Ciceribacter thiooxidans: one gene and its partner. The protein of the gene in region 1 interacts with the protein of each later gene in a pairwise test. Links are inferred from orthologs where the notes say so. Each region holds a gene or a part of one and is shown on either strand. Other genes may lie near its edges.

Region 1 (16,791 bases):
CTTCATCGAGTGCGCGAAGCACGCCGATATGGGCCCAGCCACGGGCGGCGCCGCCGCCGAGCGCAAGCGCGATCGGTGCCTTCTTTGGTGGTGAGGGAACAGGGCCGGGATCCACGACAATCGGCTCCTGGCCGCTACCCTGGCCAGTCCCGGCAGCAGACGGATTGTTCCTCATATTCCAGTTCAGCATTTACGCACACCTCGAGCTGAACGCTCCCAATGCTTCGATTAACGCACCGGAGACTTACCAAATCGTTTAGCGAAAGGGCGCCGTTGTGCCGTTGCTGGTCGAAGTCAGCCCTTTGTCGCGTCGTCGTAGACCGTGTCTGGATCGAAATGCCGGTGATGATCGGTTATCTCAAGTCGAGCTTCGCCGCCGGCCGAGGACACACGCCTGTAGAAGCAGGAGCGACGGCCGGTGTGGCAGGTCGCGTCGTGCCCGGCGACCTCGACCTTCAGCCAGACGGCATCCTGATCGCAATCGACGCGCATTTCCCTTACGTGCTGGAGATTACCGGAGGTTTCACCCTTCTTCCATATCTTGTTGCGGGAGCGGCTGAAATAGTGCGCGATCCCGCTTTCCAGCGTCAGGCCGAGCGCTTCGGCATTCATGTGGGCGACCATCAGAAGCTCGCCGTCTCTCGCGTCGGTCACGACAGCGGTTACGAGGCCGTTGGCGTCGAATTTCGGCGTGAAAGCGCCGTCCGCCTCCAGCGCGTCCTTGTCTGCCGGGGGACGTTCGAAGATGATGGTCATGACCTGTCTTCCGGAGGGTTTAAGGCGGTCAGCGGCCACGCACCATGGACATGAAGCGCGCCTGTTCGGCGGCGCTGTCCTTGAAGCTGCCGGTGAAGGTGGTGGTGAGCGTCGTGGAGCCGGACTTCTGGACACCGCGCATGGCCATGCACATGTGCTCGGCTTCGACGAAGACGGCGACGCCGCGCGGGCTGAGGCCCTGGTTGATCGCGTCGGCAATCTGCGCAGTCATCGCTTCCTGTGTCTGCAGACGGCGGGCGAAGACCTCGACGATGCGGGCGATCTTGGAAAGGCCGAGTACGCGGCCGGACGGCAGATACGCGATGTGCGCCTTGCCGATCACAGGCAGCATGTGATGCTCGCAATGGGAAAAGAACGGAATGTCACGGACGAGCACGATATCGTCATAGCCGGCGACCTCTTCGAAAGTCGTGCCCAGCACGTCGTCGATATCGGCATCGTAGCCGGCGAAAAGCTCGCTATAGGCCTTCGCCACGCGTTTCGGAGTGTCGAGCAATCCTTCGCGGGTGGGGTCATCGCCGGCCCAGCGCAGCAGCACGCGAACGGCTTCCTCCGCTTCCTCGCGGGTCGGCCGAGTGCTCTCCTGCGACAGTTTCTTGGCGAATGCATCCATGCCTTCGGTCTCCCGGTCCGTCGACGGCCCGACGGGGTCTTGTGTTCTTCCAGCCTGTAAATGCGTAACTCGGCTCATGATAGCAAGCCCATATCTCTCGATTGTCCGTGGCGGTACGCGACAAGGCACTTGTTTTCTTTGGACCGCGTTTGCACTTCTTATATAGTGAGCCCGACGCGGCATGTGAAGGAACGACGGTGCGACACACTGTTACCGTGGCGTCGACAGTTGCCCGGAACGGGCCGCTTCTAGCATCGTATTCTAAGGTTCGATAGCGCATGGACGACATTTACAACAGCAAGATCCTTGAATTTGCCGGCAATATCGCGCGGATAGGGTCCTTGCCGGATGCCGATGCGGTTTCCGAAAAGCACTCCAAGCTCTGCGGCTCGAAGGTCAGGGTCTACCTGAAGATGGATGGCGGTGTGGTCACCGATTTCGCCCATGAGGTGAAGGCCTGCGCCCTCGGACAGGCTTCGTCGTCGATCATGGCGCGCCACGTCGTCGGCGCGACGGCGGACGAGCTTCGCCGGGCGAGGGAAGACATGCTTGCGATGCTGAAGGCCGATGGGGACGGACCGTCAGGTCGTTTCGAGGACATGCGGTTCCTGAAACCCGTGAAGGATTACAAGGCGCGGCACGCTTCCACCATGCTGACCTTCGACGCCGTGGTGGACGCGATCGAACAGATCGAGGCGAAGCAGACGAAAGCGGTAGAGGCTTGATCTTGACCGATAAGCTTACCCCCTCTGTCACTTCGTGACATCTCCCCCTCAAGGGGGGAGATCGGGTGTTCCATGCGCGGGCGAAACTCGCCAAGTCGCGCGAGCGTAGCGCATCATGTGCAAGAACTGTTCAGCGTCAGATGACGAAAGGAAGGAGCCGGATACTGTGGCATCTTCTCCAATCTCCCCCCTTGAGGGGGAGATGTCACGAAGTGACAGAGGGGGTATCAAACACGACGCTCGCGCAACTGGTCCGGCCCATTCGCCAGGACGCCCGGCCGGCTCCTCGGCATGGGGTTCATCCGCCTTTATCAACTGACGCTCTCCGGTTTCGTCGGCAATTCCTGCCGCCACATGCCGACCTGTTCGGAATACGGCTACGAGGCGATCGCCCGGCACGGCCTTTGGGCGGGTGGGTTTCTGACGCTCTTCCGGGTCGGACGGTGTGGTCCAGGCGGCACCTGGGGTTATGATCCCGTACCGGAGAGGCTGGACGAGCGCTTTCGCTGGTGGGCGCCGTGGCGTTATTGGCGGGCCGGTTTGCACCGCTCGGACATCAATCGCTGAGAGACGGCGGTGGCACACGTGCGTGAGGCTGCGCCGTGAGAGAGGGAGACGCTGCGTCATGACGGTTCCAATGGAATACCGGCAGGCTACGCGGGATTTCGAGAACTTCCTGACCGCCGTGCGCGACCGCGCCGGCCTCGCCACCAGCAACCAGGCCTTCACCATGGTGGATGGCGTGCTTCGCACGTTCCGGCGACGTCTGGAGCCGGCGGACGCGATTGCCTTTGCGCAGATGCTGCCTGCCTGTCTGCGCGCGCTCTTCATTCGCGACTGGGACCTTCACGAGCCGCGGAAGACCTTCGGTACAAGGGAGGCGATGACGCTGGAGGTGAAGGCCCTGCGGCCTGACCACAATTTCTCGACCGAGAACGCGATCGGCGTTGTGGCGTCCGTTCTTCGCGAAATGCTCGGTACGGCCGTGATGGAACAGGCGCTCTCCGGCCTGCCGGAAGAGGCGAAGCGCTTCTGGCTCGACTAGCCGGCAATCGCCTTTACTCCCGGCCGATTTCCCGATATCACGCCGACGTTACGGCCGGTCGAATCCGGCCCTTTCACCACCCGCATTCGTTGGCGGGACTGGATAAGGAGAACATCATGTCTGCTTCCGTTTCCCTCACATTTCCCGATGGCTCCGAGCGCAGCTTTCCTGCCGGCACGACCGGTCGGGACGTCGCCGAGTCGATCTCGAAGTCGCTGGCCAAGAAGGCTGTCGCCGTCACGCTGAACGGGGTGACGACCGATCTTGCCGATCCGGTCACCGACGGTGCGAAGATCGAAATCGTCACCCGCAGTGATCCGCGCGCGCTGGAGTTGATCCGTCACGATGCCGCCCACGTCATGGCCGAGGCCGTGCAGGAGCTCTGGCCGGGAACCCAGGTGACGATCGGTCCGGTGATCGAGAACGGATTCTATTACGACTTTGCCAAGGACGAACCCTTCACGCCCGACGATCTGCCGAAGATCGAGAAGAAGATGAAGGAGATCATCCAGCGCAACAAGCCGTTCACAAAGGAAGTCTGGCCACGCAACAAGGCCAAGGAGGTCTTCGCCGCCAAGGGTGAGGCCTATAAGGTCGAACTCGTGGATGCGATCCCGGAAGATCAGGACCTCAAGATCTACTATCAGGGCGACTGGTTCGACCTCTGCCGCGGCCCGCACATGGCCTCTACGGGCCAGATCGGAACGGCCTTCAAGCTGATGAAGGTCGCCGGCGCCTATTGGCGTGGTGACTCGAACAATCCCATGCTGACCCGCATCTACGGTACCGCCTGGGCCGAGCAGCAAGAGCTGGACAATTACCTGCACATCCTGGCCGAAGCCGAAAAGCGCGACCACCGCAAGCTCGGCCGCGAAATGGATCTCTTCCATTTCCAGGAGGAAGGTCCCGGCGTCGTGTTCTGGCACGGCAAGGGCTGGCGCATGTTCCAGACGCTGGTCTCCTACATGCGTCGCCGGCTTTCCGGCACTTACCAGGAGGTCAACGCGCCGCAGGTGCTCGACAAGTCGCTTTGGGAAATCTCCGGCCACTGGGGCTGGTATCGCGACAACATGTTCAAGGTGACGGTCGCGGGGACGAGACCGACGACGATCGCGTCTTCGCACTGAAGCCGATGAACTGCCCGGGTCACGTGCAGATCTTCAAGCATGGCCTTAAGTCCTACCGCGAACTTCCCGTCCGGCTTGCGGAATTCGGTACTGTTCATCGGTATGAACCGTCCGGCGCACTGCATGGTCTGATGCGCGTTCGCGGCTTCACCCAGGACGATGCGCACGTCTTCTGCACCGACGAGCAGATGGCGGCCGAATGCCTGCGCATCAATGACCTGATCCTCTCGGTCTACAAGGATTTCGGCTTCGACGAAGTCGTCGTGAAGCTCTCGACCCGTCCGGAGAAGCGCGTCGGTTCGGACGATCTCTGGGATCGTGCCGAGGGCGTGATGATGGACGTCCTGCAGAAGATCGAGGCACAGTCGGGCGGTCGCATCAAGACTGGCATCCTGCCGGGTGAGGGCGCCTTCTACGGGCCGAAGTTCGAATACACGCTGAAGGACGCGATCGGCCGTGAATGGCAGTGCGGTACGACCCAGGTCGACTTCAACCTGCCGGAACGCTTCGGAGCCTTCTATATCGACCAGAACTCGGAGAAGACCCAACCGGTGATGATCCACCGGGCGATCTGCGGATCGATGGAACGCTTCCTCGGCATCCTGATCGAGAACTTCGCCGGTCACATGCCGCTTTGGATCGCGCCTGTCCAGGTGGTCGTCGCGACGATCACCTCGGATGCCGACGCTTACGGCAACGAAGTGGCGGAAGCCCTGCGCGAGGCCGGAATGACGGTCGAGACCGACTTCCGCAACGAGAAGATCAACTACAAGGTCCGCGAGCACTCGGTGACCAAGGTTCCGGTGATTATCGTCTGCGGCAAGCGCGAGGCGGAAGAGCGGACGGTCAATATCCGTCGCCTCGGATCGCAGGAGCAGGTGTCGATGTCGCTCGACGAGGCCGTTTCGGCGCTCTCGTGGGAAGCAACGGCGCCCGACGTCAAGCGCAAGGTCGAGGCGAAGAACGCCCGCGCCTGATTGGTACGCGATCGCGAATGAGCGCCGGCGGGTTCTTCGGAGCCCGCCGGTTTTCTTTCGTGCGGTTTGGGATGAGCGGGAGCGCCGCGGCAGGCGCGTCAGTTCAGGATCAGTTCCACGTCGATGTTGTGGCCGGCTTCGACGGTGAAGTCCTTCTGGTAGATCTTGTCCTTGTTACGGGCGATCGCCGTATAACCGCCCTCGGCGAGGACCATGACCGGGAAGGCACTGACGCTTTCGGCGACCACGTCACCGGAGCCCGTGAGGATCGACCAGGCGGTATCGGCGATCGCTTCTCCGCCGGCTTCGGATACCAGCTTGAAGCTGATCTGCGAGGCGCGGTGCTGGATCGTCGCTTCAGTGAGTTTTCCGGCTTCGACCTTCAGGTCGGCGCGCACCACGGCATTGACCGAGCCGTATTCCGAAACGACGTGGTAGGTCCCTGCGTTGAGCCGCACGATAGTGTTCGGCTTGACATTGGCCATCACCAACCCGCGCTCGCCGTCTTCCTGCGTTTCCGAGGAATAGACACTGAATTTCAGGTCGGTCGTCGGTATGCGTGTGTCGTCGCCCGAGACGGCGTTGAGCAGCATGCCGCCGGCATCCAGCACCAGCACCTGCTTTTCGACGTCGCCGCTCTCCGGAACCGTGAGCTTCTTGGTGGCGCCGGCACGGCCGAACGAAACGTTGACGAAATAGTCGCCGGGCGAAAGCTGGAAGTCGGCCGATCCGCCTTCGGAACTCGCGACGAGCGGCAGCTTGCCGTCGTCGGCGGGAATCGGGCTGAAGACGCGCCAGGAGAGACCCTGCTGAACGGGATCGCCGTTTCCTGTCAGCTTGGCTTCGAAGACGATGTTTTTCGCGACCGGCGGTTTCAGCGTCTCACCGAAGTCGGGTGAAAAGGCCTTGAGCTTTGGCATCTTGGTGGTGCTGTCGAGCTGCTTGAACGACTTGAACGCATCGTCCGCTCCCATCGACGGCATCGCCGGCAGGCTGACCGCCAGCATGAGGGCCAGGCGGGTGACAAAACGATGAACTCTCATGGAATGCACAATCAGTTGACTTCCTCACCAATGGAAGCAACTTCAATCCGAATGCGATGGCAATTTCAAGACTTTGTCTGTCGCTCCAGCCGAAGGGAAAGCAAATCACCATGAAAAACGACATCCGCCTTGCCGAATATCTGGCGACTCGCCGTTCCGTGCCGGCCTTTCAGATGTGTGAACCCGGCCCGTCGAGGGAGGAGATCGAAGCGATTCTGACGCTGGCCGTCAGGGTTCCGGATCATGGCAAGCTCGCGCCGTGGCGCTTCATCGTCTATCGGGGCGCCGAACGGGCGCGGATCGGCGATGCGCTGCTTGCGATGGCGATGGAGAAGAACCCGGACTTGAGTGGTGAAATGCAGGCGGTCGAGAAGACGCGATTTACCCGGGCGCAGGTCGTGATCGCCGTCGTCAGCCGCGCTGCGCCGCATCAGAAGATCCCGGAATGGGAACAGCTGATGTCGGCGGGTGCAGTCTGCCTCAACCTGCTGATGGCGGCCAACGCCCACGGCTACGTTTCCAACTGGCTGACGGAGTGGTTCGCCTATGACGAGCGTGCCTATCCCTTGCTCGGAATCGCTCCGGAAGAAAAAGTGGCGGGCTTCATCCATATAGGTTCGACGACCTTCCCGGTCACCGAGCGCCCGCGCCCGGCGATCAGCGACGTCGTGAGTTGGGTCGGCGGAGACGAATGATGTTCTACACCACGGATACGAACCTCCACGGCCTGCCGCACGACCCGTTCAAGGCGATCGTAACGCCGCGGCCGATTGGCTGGATCGGTTCGAAGGGGAAGGACGGCTCGAGGAATCTTTCTCCGTACTCCTTCTTCAACGCCGTGAGCGACCGGCCGAAGATCGTCATGTTCTCGTCGAGCGGACGAAAGGACACATTGCGCAACGTCGAGGAGACCGGTGTCTTCACCACCAGTTTCGTCGGCGCCGAGATCCTGAAGCCGATGAACGAGTCGTCGGTCGTCGTGCCCTACGGTGTCGATGAATTTTCGATCGCCGGCCTCACGGCTCGAACGGGGGAATTGGTCGATGCGCCTTATGTCGGTGAGGCTCTTGCTGCGTTCGAATGCAAGGTGACGGAGATCCATCGCCTGAAGACGGCTGCCGGCGGCTTCTCCGACAGCTATGCTGTCTTCGGCGAGGTCGTCGGCATCCACATTGACGAGCGGGTCTTGCGCGACGGCCGCTTCGATGCAGCGCTGGCGAGGCCGATGGCGCGGATGGGTTATATGGATTACGCCGAGGCTTCGGAGACATTCGAACTCCTGCGCCCGACGCCGCCCTCGCAAACCTGACGCAGCCTTCACGAGAAGAGGCGATTGACCGTGGCGACCTGTTCCGGTCGCTCGCAGATCATGGCGGAGAAGCCATCGTGCAACGCGGTCTGGCACGTCTCGGACACACTGTCCTCGTTGGTCTCCGCTCCGAGCCAGTCGACCGCTGCGACGCTAGCTGATGCTGCGCCGAGCAGGATAAGCCCGCGCGCGGTTGCCAGACCACAGGGAAGGCGCGGGGAGGGGATGGCGGCGGAGATCCCGAGGCTTTCGCCAAGCGCCGCCGGGTTCCAGGCGAGCCCCGCCAGGCGCTTCGATTTTCCGGCAAGGCTCGCGGCCGACAAAGCACCCGCCGGATTGTCGCCGGCAAGCGCAAGGATCGCGATGTGGCCGACCGTCAGGCCCGCCTTTGCTTCTTCCACCGAGAGCATCACATCGGCCTTCTGGACATCCGCGCCGCAGGTCGCGCCGCTGAGCACGATCGCGTCCGGTCGGTGAGGGACGACGAGCGACAGCGCAAGGGCGAGGGCGTCCGTGTCGACGGGCGGCGGGACAAGCGCGAGAAGGGCCGGTGGCGTCTGGCTTCTTCCGATCCGCTGGGTGAAAGCCCTAACGGTTGCTGGCGCAATTGCCGCGTTCTTCATGCGATCCGCACGGAGGTCGAGAGCTACGGCATCGGCACCCGCGATGTCCTGTTCATCGAAAAGCCCAACGAGAAGCACGGATCGGACGCGCCGTCCGCCGAGCTCAAACAGCCCATATGTTTTCAAGGGAAACCTCGTGGTTAACGGATATGGTGAACCAATCTTAAACACTTTGGCGATAGTGTGAAACCGTGGCTGACAGGCCATGGGGACTCGCTTGCATCCGCTGGGGCTGGAATTGATCGTAGAGACATTTCTTCGTTGGGTTGAGACCGCAAGGGCGGGCGACCGGGCGCGGGCAGCCAATGCCCTTGCACGGGCGTTCCTGCGCTCGACCATGGCCGCCGAAGAGCGGCGCGCCGCCAAGGTGGCGATGACCTACCTGCTGGACGATCCGTCTCCGCGGGTACGCCTCGCGCTCGCCGAGGCACTTGCCGACGCGCAGGAGGCGCCGCGTGCGCTGATGATCTCGCTCGCCGAGGACCAGCTGGAGATCGCCTCGCAAGTGATCCTCCGCTCACCCGTTCTCAGTGAATCGGATCTCGTCGACCTCGCCGGACGGGGATCGACTGCGACGCGCATGCTGATCGCCGCCCGTCCGTATGTAGGGCGCGGACTTGCTGCCGCACTCGCCGAGATCGGCGATGCCGACGAAACGGTGGTGCTGCTCGAAAATTCTGCTGCCGATATCGCCCGCTTCACCCTGAAGCGCATCGCGGAGCGGCACGGCGGTGACGAAAACGTCCGCGCGCAGCTGCTTGAACGCGACGACCTGCCGGCAGATGCCCGCCAGTTGCTCGTCCAGCACGTGACGGAGGCGCTTGCCAGGTTCGGCCTCGTCAGGGCGGCGGTCGACAGCCGCCGCATCGAACACCTGATCCGCGAGGCCGGTGCCAGCGCCACCATCACCATCGCCGCCAATGTCCTGCCGGATGAACTGCCCGCGCTTGTCGAACATTTGCGGGACACCGGGCGGCTGACGCCAGCCTTTCTCATGCATGCTTTGTGTTCCGGTCGCACCGACTTCTTCGCCGCCGGCATGGTGAGCCTGTCGGGGCTCGATGAACGGCGTGTGCGGTCGATCCTCGCGACGGGACGCTTCCATGCGGTTCGCGCGCTTCTCGAAACGACAGGGCTGCCGCGGGAAGTTAGCCCGGTTTTCGTCGAGGCAATCATGCTCTGGCGGAACGCGATCCAGGCGGCCTGTGGCAGCGAAATGGAGAGCGTTTCCGCCCGTCTGATCGAGCGTTATCGCAAGGAACCGCCGGAAAGCGAGACCGCAAGAGCGCTTCTCGATACGGTCGAAAAACTCGCGATCATCGATCAGCGTCGTCTCGCGCGTGACTACGCGACCGGGCTCGCGCTCACCGCGGCCTGAAAAACTCAGGGCGTCAGCCTCTTCGCGACCCAGGAATAGCCGTCTGCGACCACGTGGAGCGGTGTCTCGAACACCATCTTGATCCGTTCGGTTCCGGGCAGAACGCCGCGGATCCTCGCGACGGCTCTCGCCGCAAGACTTTCCTGTTCCTCGACGGGCGGTTTTGCCGCCTCGGCCGGCGGCGTTTCGGTTGCCTGTGGGGCGGTCGCGGCCTCGTTTCCGGCATTCTCCGGAGGCTGGCAAACGGCGATCACCATGGGGTAGTTGGCGCCCGTATAGCCTTCGAGCACCTGCTCCGACGCTGCGTGGCAAAGCTCGATCGAAACCCATTTCTGGTCGGCCGTGTCGATGTAATGGCACTGGCTGACGCTGTCGTCGCAGCCGAGAATGGTCATCATGATGGCGGCGGTTTTCATGCGGCTGATCCCCCGAATCTGCATCTCGCGAAGATCTGTTAACGCCGGCATTCGAGCGACACCATGGCGAATGCCGATCCTGAACGGAATTTAATGCACGACGCCTGGCTTAGTTGTTACTTGGTCGAGGAGGCACGAGGACCGTAGATCGGGCGCCGTCCTCAGGGAACGGACGCCTTGCGGATCAGCGATGTCTCCGGCGGGAGTTCGCCGATCACCGGCTCAATGCCGTCGCCATCGCGCGGCTCGGACAGCTCGACCTCGCGCATCCACTCCCTCCAGATGGAGACGATAAGCGCCATCAGCACCGGGCCGATGAAAAGGCCGAGGAAGCCCATGGTCTTCACACCGCCGACGAGGCCGAAGAAAGTCGGCAGAAACGGCAACTTGATCGGCCCACCGACGAGGCGCGGCCGAACGGTCTTGTCGACGATGAAGAGTTCGACCGTGCCCCAGGCGAGCAGCCCGATGCCGGCGACATAGGAGCCACGCGCGAGCAGATAGAAGGAAACGAGGGTGAACGAAAGCGGCGCTCCGCCCGGCACCAGGGCCATCATCCCGGTCAGGACCCCAAGCGTTACCGGCGAGGGGACCCCAGCCAGCCAATAGGCTGTGCCGAGCACGATGCCTTCGCCGATCGCGATCAGCGTCATGCCGGTCACCGTCGAGCTGATGGTCGCCGGCACGACACGGGAAATGCGTTCCCAGCGGGTCGGAAGGATGCGCTCGCCGAGCAGATCGAGCTGGCGGGTAAAGTTCGAGCCGTCCCGGTAGACGAAAAACAGCGCAATCAGCATGAAGAGCAGGGTCAAAATCAGGTGGAAGGCGCCGTCACCCGCCGCGATCAGTGCCCGGTAGATGTTGCCGATATTGGCGCCACTGACGATCTGAATAAGGGAGCCGATGGCCCCCGGAGAACCGATGTGCTCCTGCCACTTTTCACCGAGCCAGGGCCCGACGCCCGGGAGCGCAGTGATCCAGTCCGGCGGCGGCGCACCGAAGCGGTTGACCTCGAGCGCCCAGCCGATCCATTGGCGTACTTCGCCGATCGTGTAGCTGACGGCGATACCGATCGGCACGACCAGAAAGGCGACGATGAACAGGATGGCGAGCGTCGCACCGATGGTGGTGTTGCCGCCGATCCGGCGCAGGAGTTCCTTGTAGAGCGGCCAGCTTGCAAAGGCGATTACCAGTGCCGCAAGCACCGGCACCACGAAGCCGTGGAAGAAATAGATGCCGGCGATCACGATCAGGACGAGGAGCCAGCGGGCTGCGGAAATTGGCGGAATAAGCGCCGTCCGGCTCGGCGCCACCGGCCCGAGCCAACGTGGTGCGTTCGGTTTCTTGTTGTTTTCGTTCATGCTCACGACGATAGGCTACTCGATCTGTCCGGGCGGCGATAAGCGCCGCGACCGTGGCCCGCCGATATGCGGGCGGGTGCACCAAAATCAACGGATCTCCCGGCCGTTCTTTGCGAACGCCGGGCGACGACTGCCGCCCTTATATCAGGGATGTTTGCGTCTGCCTAATGACATCTCCGTCGCAACCGCAAGCGTTGAGGTCATCAAGAAGCCTCGCGGCTCCCGTCGTCAGATGTCGAGGTTTTCGGCGAAGATCGCGCGCTCCTGAATGAAGCGGAAGCGCGCCTCCGGCTTCGATCCCATGAGTGCGTCCACCGCGTCGCGGGTGCCCTCGAAATCGACGTCGTCGATCTCGACCCGCAGCAACGTGCGCTTGGCGGGGTCCATGGTCGTCTCCTTGAGCTGGGCCGGCATCATCTCGCCCAGGCCTTTGAAACGGCCGACCTCGACCTTCTTGCTTTTGAAGACCGTTTCCATCAGTTCCGCCCGGTGGGCGTCATCGCGCGCGTAGACCGTCTTCGCCCCCTGGCGGATGACATAGAGCGGCGGCACGGCGAGGTAGAGGTGATTGCCGCGGATGAGCTCCGGCATTTCCTGATAAAAGAAGGTGATGAGCAGCGAGGCGATGTGCGCGCCGTCGACGTCCGCATCGGTCATGACGATGATGCGTTCGTAGCGCAGGTCCTCGTCGCGGTATTTCGTGCGGGTGCCGCAGCCGAGTGCCTGGACGAGATCGGCGATCTGCTGGTTGGCCATCAGCTTTTCACGGCTGGCGTTGCCGACGTTCAGGATCTTGCCGCGCAATGGCAGGATCGCCTGATTGGCGCGGTTGCGCGCCTGCTTGGCCGAGCCACCGGCCGAATCGCCTTCCACGATGAAGAGCTCGGCGCCCTCCGCGGTGTTCTGCGCGCAGTCGGCCAGTTTTCCGGGCAGGCGCAGCTTACGCACGGCGGTCTTACGGTTGACTTCCTTTTCCTTGCGCCGCCGGAGCCGTTCCTCGGCGCGCTCGATCACCCAGTCGAGCAGCTTCGCCGCCTCGGCGGGATTGTCGGCGAGGTAGTGGTCGAAGGGATCGCGCAGCACATTCTCGACGATGCGCTGGGCTTCGACGGTCGCGAGCTTGTCCTTGGTTTGGCCGACGAATTCCGGCTCGCGGATGAAGACGGAGAGCATGCCGACCGCCGAGATCATCACGTCGTCGGTGGTGATCTGCTGCGCGCGCTTGTTCTGCGTCAGCTCGGCATAATTCTTCAGCCCCTTGGTGAGCGCGATGCGCAGGCCCGCTTCGTGCGTGCCGCCTTCGGGTGTGGGGATCGTGTTGCAGTACGAGTGCAGCGCCGGGTCACCGCCGTACCAGGTGACCGCCCATTCCATCGCGCCGTGGCCGCCGGTCTTCTCCGTCCGCCCGGCGAAGATCTCGCGGGTGACGGTGAAATCCTTGCCGATCGTCGCAGCGAGATAGTCCTTGAGACCACCGGGGAAATGGAAGACTGCCTTATCCGGGATGTCGCCACCTTCCGGCACGAGACTTGGATCGCAGCTCCAGCGGATTTCGACGCCGCCGAAGAGATAGGCCTTCGAGCGGGCCATGCGGAAGATGCGGGCCGCCTCGAACCGTGCCTTGTCGCCGAAGATCTGCGGGTCGGGATGGAAGCGCACCCGTGTGCCGCGGCGATTGTGGACCTCGCCGAGTTCTTCCAGGCCGCCGAGCGGCACGCCACGGGAGAAGCGTTGCCGATAGAGTTTGCGATTGCGCGCGACCTCGACCTCAAGCAGATCGGAAAGCGCGTTGACGACGGAAACCCCCACACCATGAAGACCGCCGGACGTCTCGTAGGCCTTGCCGTCGAATTTGCCGCCGGCATGCAGCTTGGTCATGATGACTTCGAGCGTCGATTTGCCCGGCACCTGCGGATGGTTCTCCACGGGAATGCCGCGGCCGTTGTCGGTGACGGTCAGGAAGCCTTCGGCGTCTAGATGGACGTCGATGAAGTCGGCATGGCCAGCCACCGCCTCGTCCATCGAGTTGTCGATGACTTCGGCGAAGAGGTGATGAAGCGCCTTTTCGTCGGTGCCGCCTATATACATGCCGGGACGCATCCGCACCGGCTCAAGTCCTTCGAGCACGCGGATCGAGGACGCGCCGTACTCGTTATCGGTCGAAGAAGCGGGCGCGGCGCGCGGCTTCGCGACCTCGCTCGAAGGCTCGGATGGCGTGGTCGGAGCAGGGGTCTGCTCGGGCCTCGGGGTGAGCGGCATGCCCGCAAAGAGATCGTTGTTGTCGTCCATGGCGTCGTTCAATAATCTATTTCGTCGGGCGGAACCAGCATGGCGTCCACACCTGATCGCCCTTGCGAATCACCCGAATTGTGCCAGAAAGGCGGCGCAGGCGCGACTTGGCCGGACCGGCGCCGCGTTCGTTCAGGCAAGCTTTGCGGTCGCCGGCCGGCAATGGCAAGGCGCGTTCCGGCAAGGAGGCGACGGTCGTCGAGATGTCCACAGCTCATTTCCGCCTTGCCCTCGCTTTCGGCACATTGCTGGTCCTTGCAGGTGCCACGAGGGCTGATTCCGAAGCGCTCAAGCCCTTCAAGGATGAACTCTTTTCCAGCCAAACGGTGGTCGAGAGCGGCGACGGCGGCGACTTCAAGGTCGTCGACTATCAGGAGATGCGTGACATCAACGGTCGCGACCAGATCCCGGAACGGCGCGTGAAATCGGCCTATGTCTCGCTCGGGGTCCGGCGCCAACAGGTCGACGAGACCCTTGATCTCGGCACGCGGAAGCTCGCGGTGACGCGAACCGGTGCCGCCGAAGGAAGCCGGTTCACCGTGATCTTCGTCCACGGGCGCGGCGGCGACCGCAGGCTGGGCGCGAATGACTTCACCTTCGGCGGCAATTTCAACCGGCTGAAAAACCTCGCGGTCGAAAATGGCGGTACCTACTATTCGCCGAGTGTTCCTTCTTTCGACAGCGACGGCGTTGCGGCGATCGCCGATCTGATCCGCTTCAGCGCGGCGCAGTCCTCCGGCAAGCCGGTCGTGCTCGCCTGCGCCTCCATGGGCAGCTTCATCTGCTGGGGGATCGCCCGCGATGCGGCAACCGTCGAGAAGCTCGCAGGCATGGCGATCCTCGGCGGCGCGACCGATCCGGCTTTCATCGGCAGCGCCGCCTATAAGCACAAGCTTCCGCTGTTCTTCACGCATGGCAGCCGCGACAGCGTCTATGCGGCCGATGACCAGATCGCGCTCTACCGGCGCCTGCATGGCGAGAAATATCCGACACGCTTCACGCTCTTTCAAACCGGCTCCCACGGCACCCCCGTGCGGATGAGCGACTGGCGGGAAATTCTCAACTGGATTTTTGTCCACTGACCGTGATGGCACCCGTGTTCTCAGCCGGACCGTGTCGAAAGGTCAGCCTGCTTTGTCCCGGCAAAACAGGCGTTCCCGCTTTCCTTTCGCGGCGGCATTTGCTAGTCGGGCAGGGACGTTAGAGAGGGGTAGGAGTTTGCCATGACACCGAATGTTCGTCCGCTTGTCGCCGGAAACTGGAAAATGAACGGCACGCGTGCCTCGCTCGACCAGATCAAGGCGATTGCGGAAGGCGTGAAATCGCCCCTGTCGGAGAAGGTCGAAAGCCTGATCTGCCCGCCGGCGACACTGCTCTACGTCGCGACCGCGCTCTGCGACGACAGCCCGCTGGCGATCGGCGCGCAGGACTGCCACCAGAACGTATCCGGTGCCCATACCGGCGACATCTCGGCTGAGATGATCGCGGATTGTTTCGGTACCTACGTCATCGTCGGCCACTCGGAGCGCCGCACAGACCATGCCGAGACCGACGATCTCGTTCGCGCGAAAGCCGAAGCCGCCCATGCCGCCGAACTCGTTGCGATCGTCTGCATCGGCGAGACCGAAGCGGAGCGCAAGGCCGGTCGCACCCTCGACGTGCTGAAGAACCAGCTTGCCGGATCGCTCCCGGATGCCGCAACGGCGGCAAACACGGTTATTGCCTACGAGCCGGTCTGGGCGATCGGCACGGGGCTGACACCGACCGTCGAGGACGTCCGGGAGGCGCACGCCTTCATGCGTGCCGAGCTCGTGAAGCGCTTCGGCGGCGAGGGCGAAAAGATGCGCATCCTCTATGGCGGCTCCGTGAAGCCCTCCAACGCCAGCGAACTGATGGCGGTGGCAAACGTCGACGGCGCGCTGATCGGCGGGGCGAGCTTGAAGGCTGCCGACTTCCTCGCCATATACGGCGTCTATGGTGAACTCCTCGCCTGATTTGCTGCCGAGGGGCTTTCTTTGACGCGACCTCTCATGTAAAGAGCCGCCAATCCTTTCAGATTTTGCCCATGGGCAGGATGGAACATCCATGCAGACCGTTTTGATTGTCATTCATCTCATGATCGTGCTGGCGCTGGTCGGCGTCGTGCTCATCCAGCGGTCCGAAGGCGGCGGCCTCGGCATCGGCGGCGGCTCCGGCTTCATGTCGGCACGCGGTACGGCCAACGCGCTGACCCGCACGACGGCAATCCTGGCGGCATTGTTCTTCATCACCTCGCTCGGCCTTGGCGTTCTTGCCCGCTACGAGGCGAAGCCGACCGACATCCTCGACCGCATTCCGGCTGGTACCTCCAACGGCTCCAACGTTCTCGACCAGCTCGGCGGTGCGCCGGCGCAGGCTCCCGCTTCGGGCGCGACGGCCCCGGCCGAGGTTCCCGCTTCGGGTGCAACCGCTCCGGCGGAAGCTCCGGCTGCCGGCGCCCCGGCGCCTGCCACAGGCACGCAGGGTGCAGCCCCGGCCCAGAAGCCGGCCGATCCGAACGCCGTTCCGACCGGCAACTGATCGGATTCACGATTTCCACTCCGGCGGGCTCTCGGGTCCGCCGGATTTCTTTTGTCAAGTATTCCGCCTCGTCCCAGAAAAAAAGACGGGACACGATCGTTTTTGGCTGGCGGAATCAGTCTCGAAAAGGTATCCGGTGACTCCCATGGCGCGATATGTATTCATCACAGGCGGCGTGGTCTCCTCTCTTGGCAAGGGCATTGCAGCCGCGGCACTCGGAGCATTGTTGCAGGCGCGGGGCTACCGCGTGCGCCTGCGCAAACTGGACCCCTATCTCAACGTCGATCCGGGCACGATGAGCCCGACGCAGCACGGCGAAGTGTTCGTCACTGATGACGGGGCGGAAACCGACCTCGACCTCGGTCACTATGAACGCTTCACGGGGCGTTCGGCCACGAAGACAGACAACATCACCACCGGTCGCATCTATAAGAACATCATCGACAAGGAACGTCGTGGCGACTATCTCGGCGCGACCGTTCAGGTCATCCCGCACGTCACCAACGAGATCAAGGACTTCGTCGTCGAAGGTAACGAGGACTACGATTT
Region 2 (8,673 bases), 390 kb from region 1 along the record:
CCAACCTCATGTGCCGCGGGCGCAAGCGCGGCCTTGCCGGCGTGATCGCTACCCAGCGCCTTGCGAAACTTGCGAAGAACGTCGCGGCCGAGGCCTCGAACTTCCTGATGGGCCGCACCTTCCTCGACATCGACATGGCGCGCGCCGCCGACCTGCTCGGCATGGACCGCCGGCAGGCGGAGATGTTTCGCGACCTGAAGCGCGGTAATTTCGTCGCTCTCGGCCCGGCGATGTCGCGCCGGCCGCTGCCGATCGTCATCGGATCGGTCGAGACCTCGGCGCGTTCCTCCAGCCCCAAGCTGATGCCGCTGCCGGAGGCGCCGCAGGACGTCGAGGACCTGATCTTCACGCCGGATCCGGAGGAGCTCGTCCGCCCGATCGTGCGCCGCGCACCGCCGCAGCCGCGGCCGACGACGGATATTCTGGCCGAGCTGTCGCGCGCGACACCGGCGGCCTCTACGCCGGTCGCGGCCGAAACCCGCCCCGGCGCCCTGGAAATGTCGCCCGAGGAACGGGAGGAGCGCCTCTCTGCTGTACTCGCCGAAATCCTCGATGATCCGCAGGCGGCGTATCGCACCGATTCCGTCCTCTACCAGGAGTTCCTGGTCCGCGCCCGGATGCGCCGGATCGGCGGCCCGCCGATGGCGATGGGCGAATTCCGTCGCCGGGTCGCCGTCGTGCGCTCGGGCGTCGACGAGGAGACGGCGGCCTCCGACGTCTGGAAAACGGCACTGTCGCTGGCCGAGGGTGTTTCAGAAGACCTGCAAGGCGTCTTCCTGATGATGGCGAAGGCGGCGATCCGCAAAGAAGCCTGTCCCTCGGACCTCCGGATCGCCCGGGCCTACGGCACGCATTCGGCGCGTCGTGCCCGAAGACTGCTCGGCTATTTCGAGGAGCAGGGGCTTGTCGTCGTCCACACCGATTTTTCCGGTAAGCGTATCGTCGCCTTCCCGGATCTCGAGGCGGAAACGGCGCCCGGAAGCGCAGACGCGGCGGACGACCAGTCGGCGCCGACGGATCATTTCGCGGCGGAGTAGGCGGGGATCCGTTCCCGTTATGCCCGCTCTTCCCAGACCTTCACCAGTTCGACGATCGTCTTCACCGCCGTTTCCATGTCTTGCACGCTGACCCACTCGAGCGGCGAGTGATAGGCGTGGCCGCCGGTGTAGATGTTGGGGCAGGGCAGGCCCATGAAGGAGAGGCGCGAGCCGTCGGTGCCGCCGCGGATGCTGTGGCGCACGGGCTCGAGACCAACGCGGCGGACGGCCTCTTCGAGATTCTCCATGATCTCCGGATGGCGGTCGAGGACTTCCTTCATATTGCGATACTGGTGTTTGACCGTGAAAGTGTGGCTCGAACCGGGATAGGTGGCCATCACCTCGCTGGTGATCTTCTCCAGCAGGTCTTCCTTTTCCTTCAGTCCGCCTTCCGTGAAATCGCGGATGATGAGCTGGATCCTGGCCGCTTCCATACTGCCCGAGATATCCACCGGGTGGATGAAACCCTCGCGGCCTTCGGTAGTCTCGGGGGCGATGTCGCGAGGCAGGCGGGCGACGATGTCGCTCGCGGCCTTGATGGCGTTCTCCATCTTGCCCTTGGCATAGCCGGGGTGCATGGCGACGCCTGATATGTCGATGGTCACGCCATCGGCGGAGAAGGTCTCGTTCTCTATCTCGCCGACCGTGGAGCCGTCGAGCGTATAGGCAAAGCGTGCGCCGAGCTTTTTCAGATCGACCTTGTCGGCGCCGCGCCCGATCTCCTCGTCTGTGGTGAAGAGGATCTTGACCGGCCCGTGCGGTATCTCCGGATTGCGGACGAGGAACTGTGCCGCCGACATGATTTCGGCTACGCCCGCCTTGTCGTCGGCGCCGAGCAGCGTCGTGCCGTCGGTGGTGACGATGTCGTGGCCGATCTGGTCGTTCAGCTGGGGGTGAGAGGCGACCCGGATCACCTGTGAGGGATCGCCGGTCAGGGTGATGTCACTGCCCTGGTAGTTGCGCACCAGCTGCGGCTTGACGCCGGTGCCGGAGAAATCCGGAGCGGTATCCATGTGCGAGCAGAAGCAGATGGCCGGCACATCCTTTTTTGTGTTGGCCGGGATCGTCGCATAGACGTTGCCGTGCTCATCGAGATGTGCATCATCGAGCCCGAGTGCCTTCAGCTCCCGCTCGAGAAGGCGGCCGAGGTCTTTCTGCTTTTCGGTCGAGGGCTGCGCCTGTGAGGTCGGATCGGACTGCGTGTCGATCACGACGTAGCGGAGAAAACGGTCGAGAACGGTGTCATGGGGAAGGGACATGGGGGATATCCGATTCTGGCTGAAGGTGAGGCGAACTTAGCGCGCCGCTCTCGCCGCGGGAATGCCGGTTTCCAGAAAAGAAGGCCGCGCCGGGAGGTTCCGGCGCGGCGGTTGGTCGAGAGGAGCCGCTTATTCGGCGGGTTTGGTTGCTGCGGGCTTGCTGCGCGTTGCCCAGAGCGAGCCGAGAATGCCGGCGGCGAGGATGGCGACGGTGACACCCAGCGAAACCACCGGCGGGATCTTGGCGAGGCCCAGCATGTCGGCGACGAAGATCTTCGAACCGATGAAGATCAGCACGAGCGACAGCGCATATTTGAGATAGGCGAAGCGGTGGATGAGAGCGGCCAGCGCAAAGTAGAGCGCCCGCAGCCCGAGGATCGCGAAGATGTTCGACGTGTAGACAATGAACGGGTCGGTGGTGATCGCGAAGATCGCCGGGATCGAATCGACGGCAAAGACGAGGTCGGCGAATTCGATCAGGATCAGTGCCAGCATCAGCGGCGTCAGATAGGTTCTCAACCTGCCCGTCTTCGGGTCGGCTTCGCGGGTAAAGAACCTGTCGCCACGCAGACCTTCGGTGACCGGCAAGCGCTTTCGCAGCACTTTCAGAACCGGATTGTTCTCCACGTCATAGGGCTCGCTGCTCGAAAACAGCATCTTGATGCCCGTAATGATCAGGAAGGCGGCGAAGAGATAGAGAACCCAGCCGTAGTTCTCGACGACGGCCGCACCGGCGGCGATCATGATGCCGCGCAGTACGATCACGCCGAGAATGCCGTAAAGCAGGACGCGGTGCTGGTATTCGCGCGGGATGGAGAAGTAGCCGAAGATCATGGCGATGACGAAGATATTGTCCATCGCCAGGCTCTTTTCGATCACGAAACCGGTCAGGTATTCGACGCTTGCCTGCTGGCCGAACTGGCTCCAGACAAAACCGGAGAAGAGAATGCCGAGCGTGATGTAAAAGCCGGACATCAGCAGGCTCTCCCTGATGCCGATCTCGTGGCTCTTCCTGTGAAGAACGCCGAGGTCGAGGGCAAGAAGAGCGATCACGGCGGCAATGAAGGCGAGCCACATCCAGACGGCGGCGCCCTGGAAATCAACCCATAGGAAATCCATGACATAATCCATGCCGGATCAGGTTGATTGGAAGAGCACCGACATCACGGTCGATCCGGCGATACACGTCAGAGGGGCCCGGTGCCGGGGATGGAGGTGGTAAGCCGGCCGGACGCGTTCAAGAGGCGGGCAGAGAAAATCCAGGGCTGCCTGCCGAACGGTGTCGTGATATGCCGGAAAGACCAGACCGTGAGAACTCGCCGGGTTTGCAGGGTGCTTGTTGACAATCCGGCGACTTGCCCCTAAAGACAGCGCCAGCACCGGGTGGCGACGCCCGGTGTTTCATTTGACATGTCCCGTGGCTGCTCCGTTGCTGACGTGAGCCGCCTGTCAGGAAAAGCCGAAAGGTGATCCAGAGGAGGGCGTGTTTCCTAACAGAGCGGGGCCGGAAGGTGCCGCCATAAGAAGACGTGAAAGGAAATACGATGAGCAAGCGCGCATCATCCAAGTACAAAATTGACCGCCGCATGGGCGAGAACATCTGGGGCCGTCCGAAGTCCCCGGTCAACCGCCGCGAATACGGCCCGGGCCAGCACGGCCAGCGCCGCAAGGGCAAGCTCTCCGACTTCGGCGTGCAGCTGCGCGCCAAGCAGAAGCTGAAGGGCTACTACGGCGACATCCGCGAGAAGCAGTTCCGCGCGACCTACGAAGAAGCCAACCGCCGCAAGGGCGACACCGGTGAAAACCTGATCGGCCTGCTCGAATCGCGCCTCGACGCCATCGTCTACCGCGCGAAGTTCGTGCCGACCGTCTGGGCTGCTCGCCAGTTCGTCAACCACGGCCACGTTACCGTCAACGGCGTTCGCGTCAACATCGGTTCCTACCGTTGCAAGGCTGGCGACGTCATCGAAGTTCGCCAGAAGTCCAAGCAGCTGGTTTCGGTTCTGGAATCGGTCCAGCTCGCCGAGCGTGACGTTCCGGACTACATCGAAGTCGACCATAACAAGATGGTTGCGACGTTCGTCCGCGTTCCGACGCTCTCCGACGTTCCGTACCCGGTCGTCATGGAACCGCAGCTGGTCGTCGAATTCTATTCGCGCTGATTTGCGTGCTATCCGGAATTCAGAAAAGCCGTCCCTCGGGGCGGCTTTTTTGTTAGGAGGACTGTCGTCATGGATATTCAGGCACTTCTCGACGGGATTGTTGCAGAACTCGCGGGACGGCGGGGCGAGGGCAAGGTGGCGGACTATATCCCGCAACTCGCCAAGGTGGACCCCAACCAGTTCGGCATTGCAGTGACCACGGTGGACGGCGAGGTCTACGCGGCCGGGGATGCCGCTGTGCCCTTCTCCATCCAGAGCATTTCCAAGGTCTTTATGCTGACGCTGGCACTCGGCAAGGTCGGCGAGGCGCTCTGGCGCCGGGTCGGTCGCGAGCCGTCGGGCACGGCGTTCAATTCCATCGTCCAGCTCGAGCATGAGCACGGCATCCCCCGCAATCCCTTCATCAACGCGGGCGCCATCGTCATCTGCGACCTCGTTCTCGCCGGCTACAAGCCGAAAGAAGCGATCGGTGAATTCCTGCGCTTCGTGCGTTCGCTCGCCGACGACGACACGATCACCATCGACAGGGCGGTGGCGCAGTCGGAAACGGCGACGGGCTATCGCAACTACGCCCTCGCGAACTTCATGCGTTCATTCAACAACCTCCAGCATGATGTTGATCATGTTCTCGGAGTTTACTTTCACCAGTGTGCGCTTGCGATGACCTGCCGGCAATTGTCGCGGGCGGGGCTCTTCCTCGCGGCGCGTGGCGCGGACCCGATCGGCGGCTATTCCGTGGTATCGGAGAAGCGGGCGCGACGCATCAACGCGCTGATGCTCACCTGCGGCCACTATGATGGTTCGGGCGACTTCGCCTTCCATGTCGGCCTGCCGGGCAAGAGCGGTGTCGGCGGCGGCATCATGGCGATCGCGCCGGGCAAGGCCTCGATCGCCGTCTGGTCGCCGGGGCTGAACAAGGTCGGAAACTCCGCACTCGGCACCGTCGCGCTGGAAATGCTCGCTTCCCGCACCGGCTGGTCGATATTCGGGGCTTGATCTTCGCGCGCCGAGCGGGCATTGCCAGTGCGAGCCATCCCGGCTGTCCCGGAGCCAGACGATGACACTTTCGACGTCCGCCGAGCAATTCGATGCCGATGCCGGCGATGATGGAGAGATCGCGGAGGCGATTGCCGTCCATCCGGTCTTTGCCAATGCCCCGCGCTCGGTCGGCTTCAACAAGCTGCGCAAGCGGCTGATCCGCCAGGTCCGGCAGGCGATTACCGATTTCGACATGCTGAAGGGGCAGAAGCGCTGGCTGGTCGGGCTTTCCGGCGGCAAGGACAGCTATGGGATGCTGGCGCTGCTCCTCGACCTCAAATGGCGGGGCCTGCTGCCGGTCGATCTCGTCGCCTGCAATCTCGACCAGGGGCAGCCGAACTTTCCCAAGCGCGTGCTGCCGGACTATCTCGCATCGATCGGCGTTCCGCACCGGATCGAGTACCGCGACACCTATTCGGTGGTGACGGAAAAGGTGCCGCAAGGCGCCACCTATTGTTCTCTGTGTTCAAGGCTCAGGCGCGGCAATCTCTACCGTATCGCCCGCGAAGAGGGCTGCGAGGCGCTGGTCCTCGGCCATCACCGCGAGGACATCCTCGAGACCTTCTTCATGAACTTCTTCCACGGCGGGCGGCTCTCGGCCATGCCCGCGAAGCTGCTGAACGACGACGGCGATCTCATGGTGCTGCGCCCGCTCGCCTATGCCGCGGAGGAGGACCTCGCGCGGTTCGCCGCCGCGATGCAGTTTCCGATCATCCCCTGCGATCTCTGCGGCTCCCAGGACGGACTGCAGCGCAATGCTATGAAGGAGATGCTCGCAGGCATCGAAGCGAAGATGCCGGGCCGCAAGGACGCCATGCTCAGGGCGCTCGCCCATGTTGACCCGTCGCATCTGCTCGATCCGAAGCTCTTCGACTTCTCCTCCCTCTCGCCGACAAAGGATGAATGACCATGGCCGATCTCGATATCGCTGCGCTCGCCAACGTGCTCCAGGAGGCGGCGTATGCCGAGATCCTGCCCCGTTTCCGTAACCTCGGAGAGGGCGACATCCGGATGAAGACCGAGGCGATCGATCTCGTCACCGAAGCCGACGAGGCGGCCGAGCGCATGATCCGCGACCGTGTGGCCGAACTGTTGCCGGATGCGCTGTTCGTCGGCGAGGAGTCGGTCGCCGCCGATCCGGCCCTTCTCGGGAAGATCGCCGATGCCGATCTCGCCATCGTCGTCGACCCGATCGACGGCACCTTCAATTTCGCCGTCGGCCTGCCGCTGTTCGGCGTGATGCTGAGCGTCGTCTCCGAAGGCGAGACCGTTGCCGGCATCATCTACGACCCGATCGGCAATGACTGGGCGATCGCGGAGAAGGGATCGGGTGCCTGGCTCTGCCGCACCGACGGCACGCAGGAGCGCATGGCCGTTCGGCCGTCGCAGCCGCTTTCGCAGATGATCGGTATCGCCAATACGGGCTTCTTCGAAATCGAGAAGCGCCGCAAGCTGCTGGTCAATCTTGCGGAGGTGCGCCTCTTCACCAGCTATCGCTGCGCGGCCCACGAATACCGCCTGCTCGCCCAGGGGCATATGGACTTCGCCATGTACAACAAGCTGATGCCGTGGGACCATCTGGCCGGCACGCTGATTGCGCAGGAGGCGGGGGCCCACGCGGCCCGCTTCGACGGTTCGCCCTACCTTCCGCATCATACGAGCGGCGGTCTGCTGATCGCCAATGACCAGGAGAGCTGGCGGGAGCTCATGGCGAAGGTCTTCACCGTCTGAGACAAAAAGCCCGGTCATACCGGGCTTTTTCTTGTCAACGCGGGGCGTTTTGCGGCCGGAACAACCGTCCCTTCTCGGCGATCAGCACGAAGACCAGTCCGATCAGCGAGACGGTGAAGTAGCCGGCCACCATGGGCAATGCGGTCCCGTCATAGGCCTGGCCGATCGCGGCGCCGATCAGCGAACCGCCGACCGTTCCCATGAAGCCGAGTACCGAGGACGCCGTACCTGCGACATGGCCGAGCGGCTCCATGGCGAGCGAGTTGAAGTTCGAGCCGATCCAGCCGAACTGGAACATCGCCAGCGCGAAGAGCACGAAGAACAGCGGGAAGGGCATCGGCTGCGGTCCGAAGACCTGTATCAGCAGCCACACGAAGGTGATGGAGATGAAGCCCAGCAGCGAGGCATGCGAGAGCCGCCGCATGCCGAAGCGTCCGACGAGCCGCGAGTTCACGAAGGACGACAGCGCCATGAAAGTCGCAACGCCGGCGAAGGCGACCGGAAACCATGTGCCGAGATGGTAGATGCCGACATAGATCTGCTGGGCCGAGTTGATGAAGCCGAAGAGGGCGCCGAAGATGAAGGTGCTCGCCAGCGTGTAGCAGAGTGCCACGCGGTCGGTGAGCACGATGCGGAACCCTCCGAGGATCGACCGGGCCGTGAACGGCCGGACATCGACCGGCGACAGCGTTTCCGGCAGCCGGATGTACATCCAGCAGCCCACGAGCGTCGCCACGGCCGCCATGAAGACGAAGATCAGGTGCCAGTGGCCGAGCAGCATGATGACCTGGCCGGTGCCGGGAGCGACGACCGGGATCACCATGAAGACCATCATGATGAGCGACATGACTTCCGCCATCTGGCGCCCGCCGAAGACGTCGCGGACGACCGAGATGGTGATGACACGCATGGCTGCCGAGCCGAGCCCCTGCATGAAGCGGAGCACGAGGAGCGCGCCGAAGCTAGGCACCAGCGTGACGGCGAGGGAGGAGACAACGTAGACGCCGAGGCCGAACAGCATCGGCTTGCGACGGCCGAAGCGATCGGCCACCGGGCCGTAGAAGAGCTGGGCGATGCCGAAGCCGATCAGATAGGCGGAGACCACATACTGTCGGTGATTCTCGTTGGTGACGTTGAGGGCACTGCCGATCTGCTGCAATCCCGGCAGCATGATGTCGATCGCCAGTGCGTTCAGCGCCATCAGGAACGCCATCAGCGCGATGAATTCCGGTCGTCCCATGCCCTTGAGCAGGGAAGGACGCGATTCAAGTGGTTTGTTCATCGAATCCATTCCTGAAAAACAGCGAGAAGGCGCCGTGGGAAGCGGCGCCTTGGCAAGTTGTACGCGTCATGGATGGTCCGCGACGGACGCCGCGGATCAGGAAATCAGGCGGCGCCGCGGGCGCTGACGCCCTGTTCGGCAAGATGCTTCTGCAGTTCGCCCGA

The links.
Region 2: the proteins of tpiA (region 1) and pepT interact in binary tests that used the Escherichia coli proteins (3 or more experiments, as listed by UniProt). The link is inferred for Ciceribacter thiooxidans from one-to-one orthologs.

Annotation. Positions count from the first base shown.
Region 1 is NZ_CP059896.1:1,721,661-1,738,451, reverse strand. What follows is about bases 13,836-16,791. They hold tpiA (triose-phosphate isomerase), read left to right. Parts: upstream 13,836-14,906; coding sequence 14,907-15,677; downstream 15,678-16,791. Other genes in these bases: H4I97_RS08135 (CTP synthase), read left to right, coding at 16,388-16,791; secG (preprotein translocase subunit SecG), read left to right, coding at 15,769-16,242; H4I97_RS08150 (alpha/beta fold hydrolase), read left to right, coding at 13,887-14,765; H4I97_RS08155 (hypothetical protein), read right to left, coding at 13,836-13,894. In the rest of the region: H4I97_RS08230 (patatin-like phospholipase family protein), read right to left, coding at 1-190; hisI (phosphoribosyl-AMP cyclohydrolase), read right to left, coding at 295-756; GTP cyclohydrolase I FolE, read right to left, coding at 785-1,390; H4I97_RS08215 (iron-sulfur cluster assembly scaffold protein), read left to right, coding at 1,669-2,115; H4I97_RS08205 (DUF2267 domain-containing protein), read left to right, coding at 2,741-3,160; H4I97_RS08195 (hypothetical protein), read right to left, coding at 5,363-6,307; H4I97_RS08190 (nitroreductase family protein), read left to right, coding at 6,418-7,002; H4I97_RS08185 (flavin reductase family protein), read left to right, coding at 7,002-7,616; H4I97_RS08180 (aldolase/citrate lyase family protein), read right to left, coding at 7,625-8,365; H4I97_RS08175 (DUF2336 domain-containing protein), read left to right, coding at 8,445-9,617; H4I97_RS08170 (hypothetical protein), read right to left, coding at 9,623-10,033; H4I97_RS08165 (AI-2E family transporter), read right to left, coding at 10,195-11,394; parE (DNA topoisomerase IV subunit B), read right to left, coding at 11,623-13,683; more of H4I97_RS08155, read right to left, coding at 13,700-13,835. UniProt on the Escherichia coli protein: Involved in the gluconeogenesis. Catalyzes stereospecifically the conversion of dihydroxyacetone phosphate (DHAP) to D-glyceraldehyde-3-phosphate (G3P).
Region 2 is NZ_CP059896.1:1,330,562-1,339,234, forward strand. Bases 176-3,164 are described here. They hold pepT (peptidase T), read right to left. Parts: upstream 2,297-3,164; coding sequence 1,055-2,296; downstream 176-1,054. Other genes in these bases: H4I97_RS06200 (helicase HerA domain-containing protein), read left to right, coding at 176-1,037; H4I97_RS06210 (TerC family protein), read right to left, coding at 2,426-3,164. Outside these bases: more of H4I97_RS06200, read left to right, coding at 1-175; more of H4I97_RS06210, read right to left, coding at 3,165-3,415; rpsD (30S ribosomal protein S4), read left to right, coding at 3,841-4,458; H4I97_RS06220 (glutaminase), read left to right, coding at 4,528-5,454; tRNA 2-thiocytidine(32) synthetase TtcA, read left to right, coding at 5,516-6,403; H4I97_RS06230 (inositol monophosphatase family protein), read left to right, coding at 6,406-7,227; H4I97_RS06235 (multidrug effflux MFS transporter), read right to left, coding at 7,262-8,467; grxD (Grx4 family monothiol glutaredoxin), read right to left, coding at 8,614-8,673. UniProt on the Escherichia coli protein: Cleaves the N-terminal amino acid of tripeptides.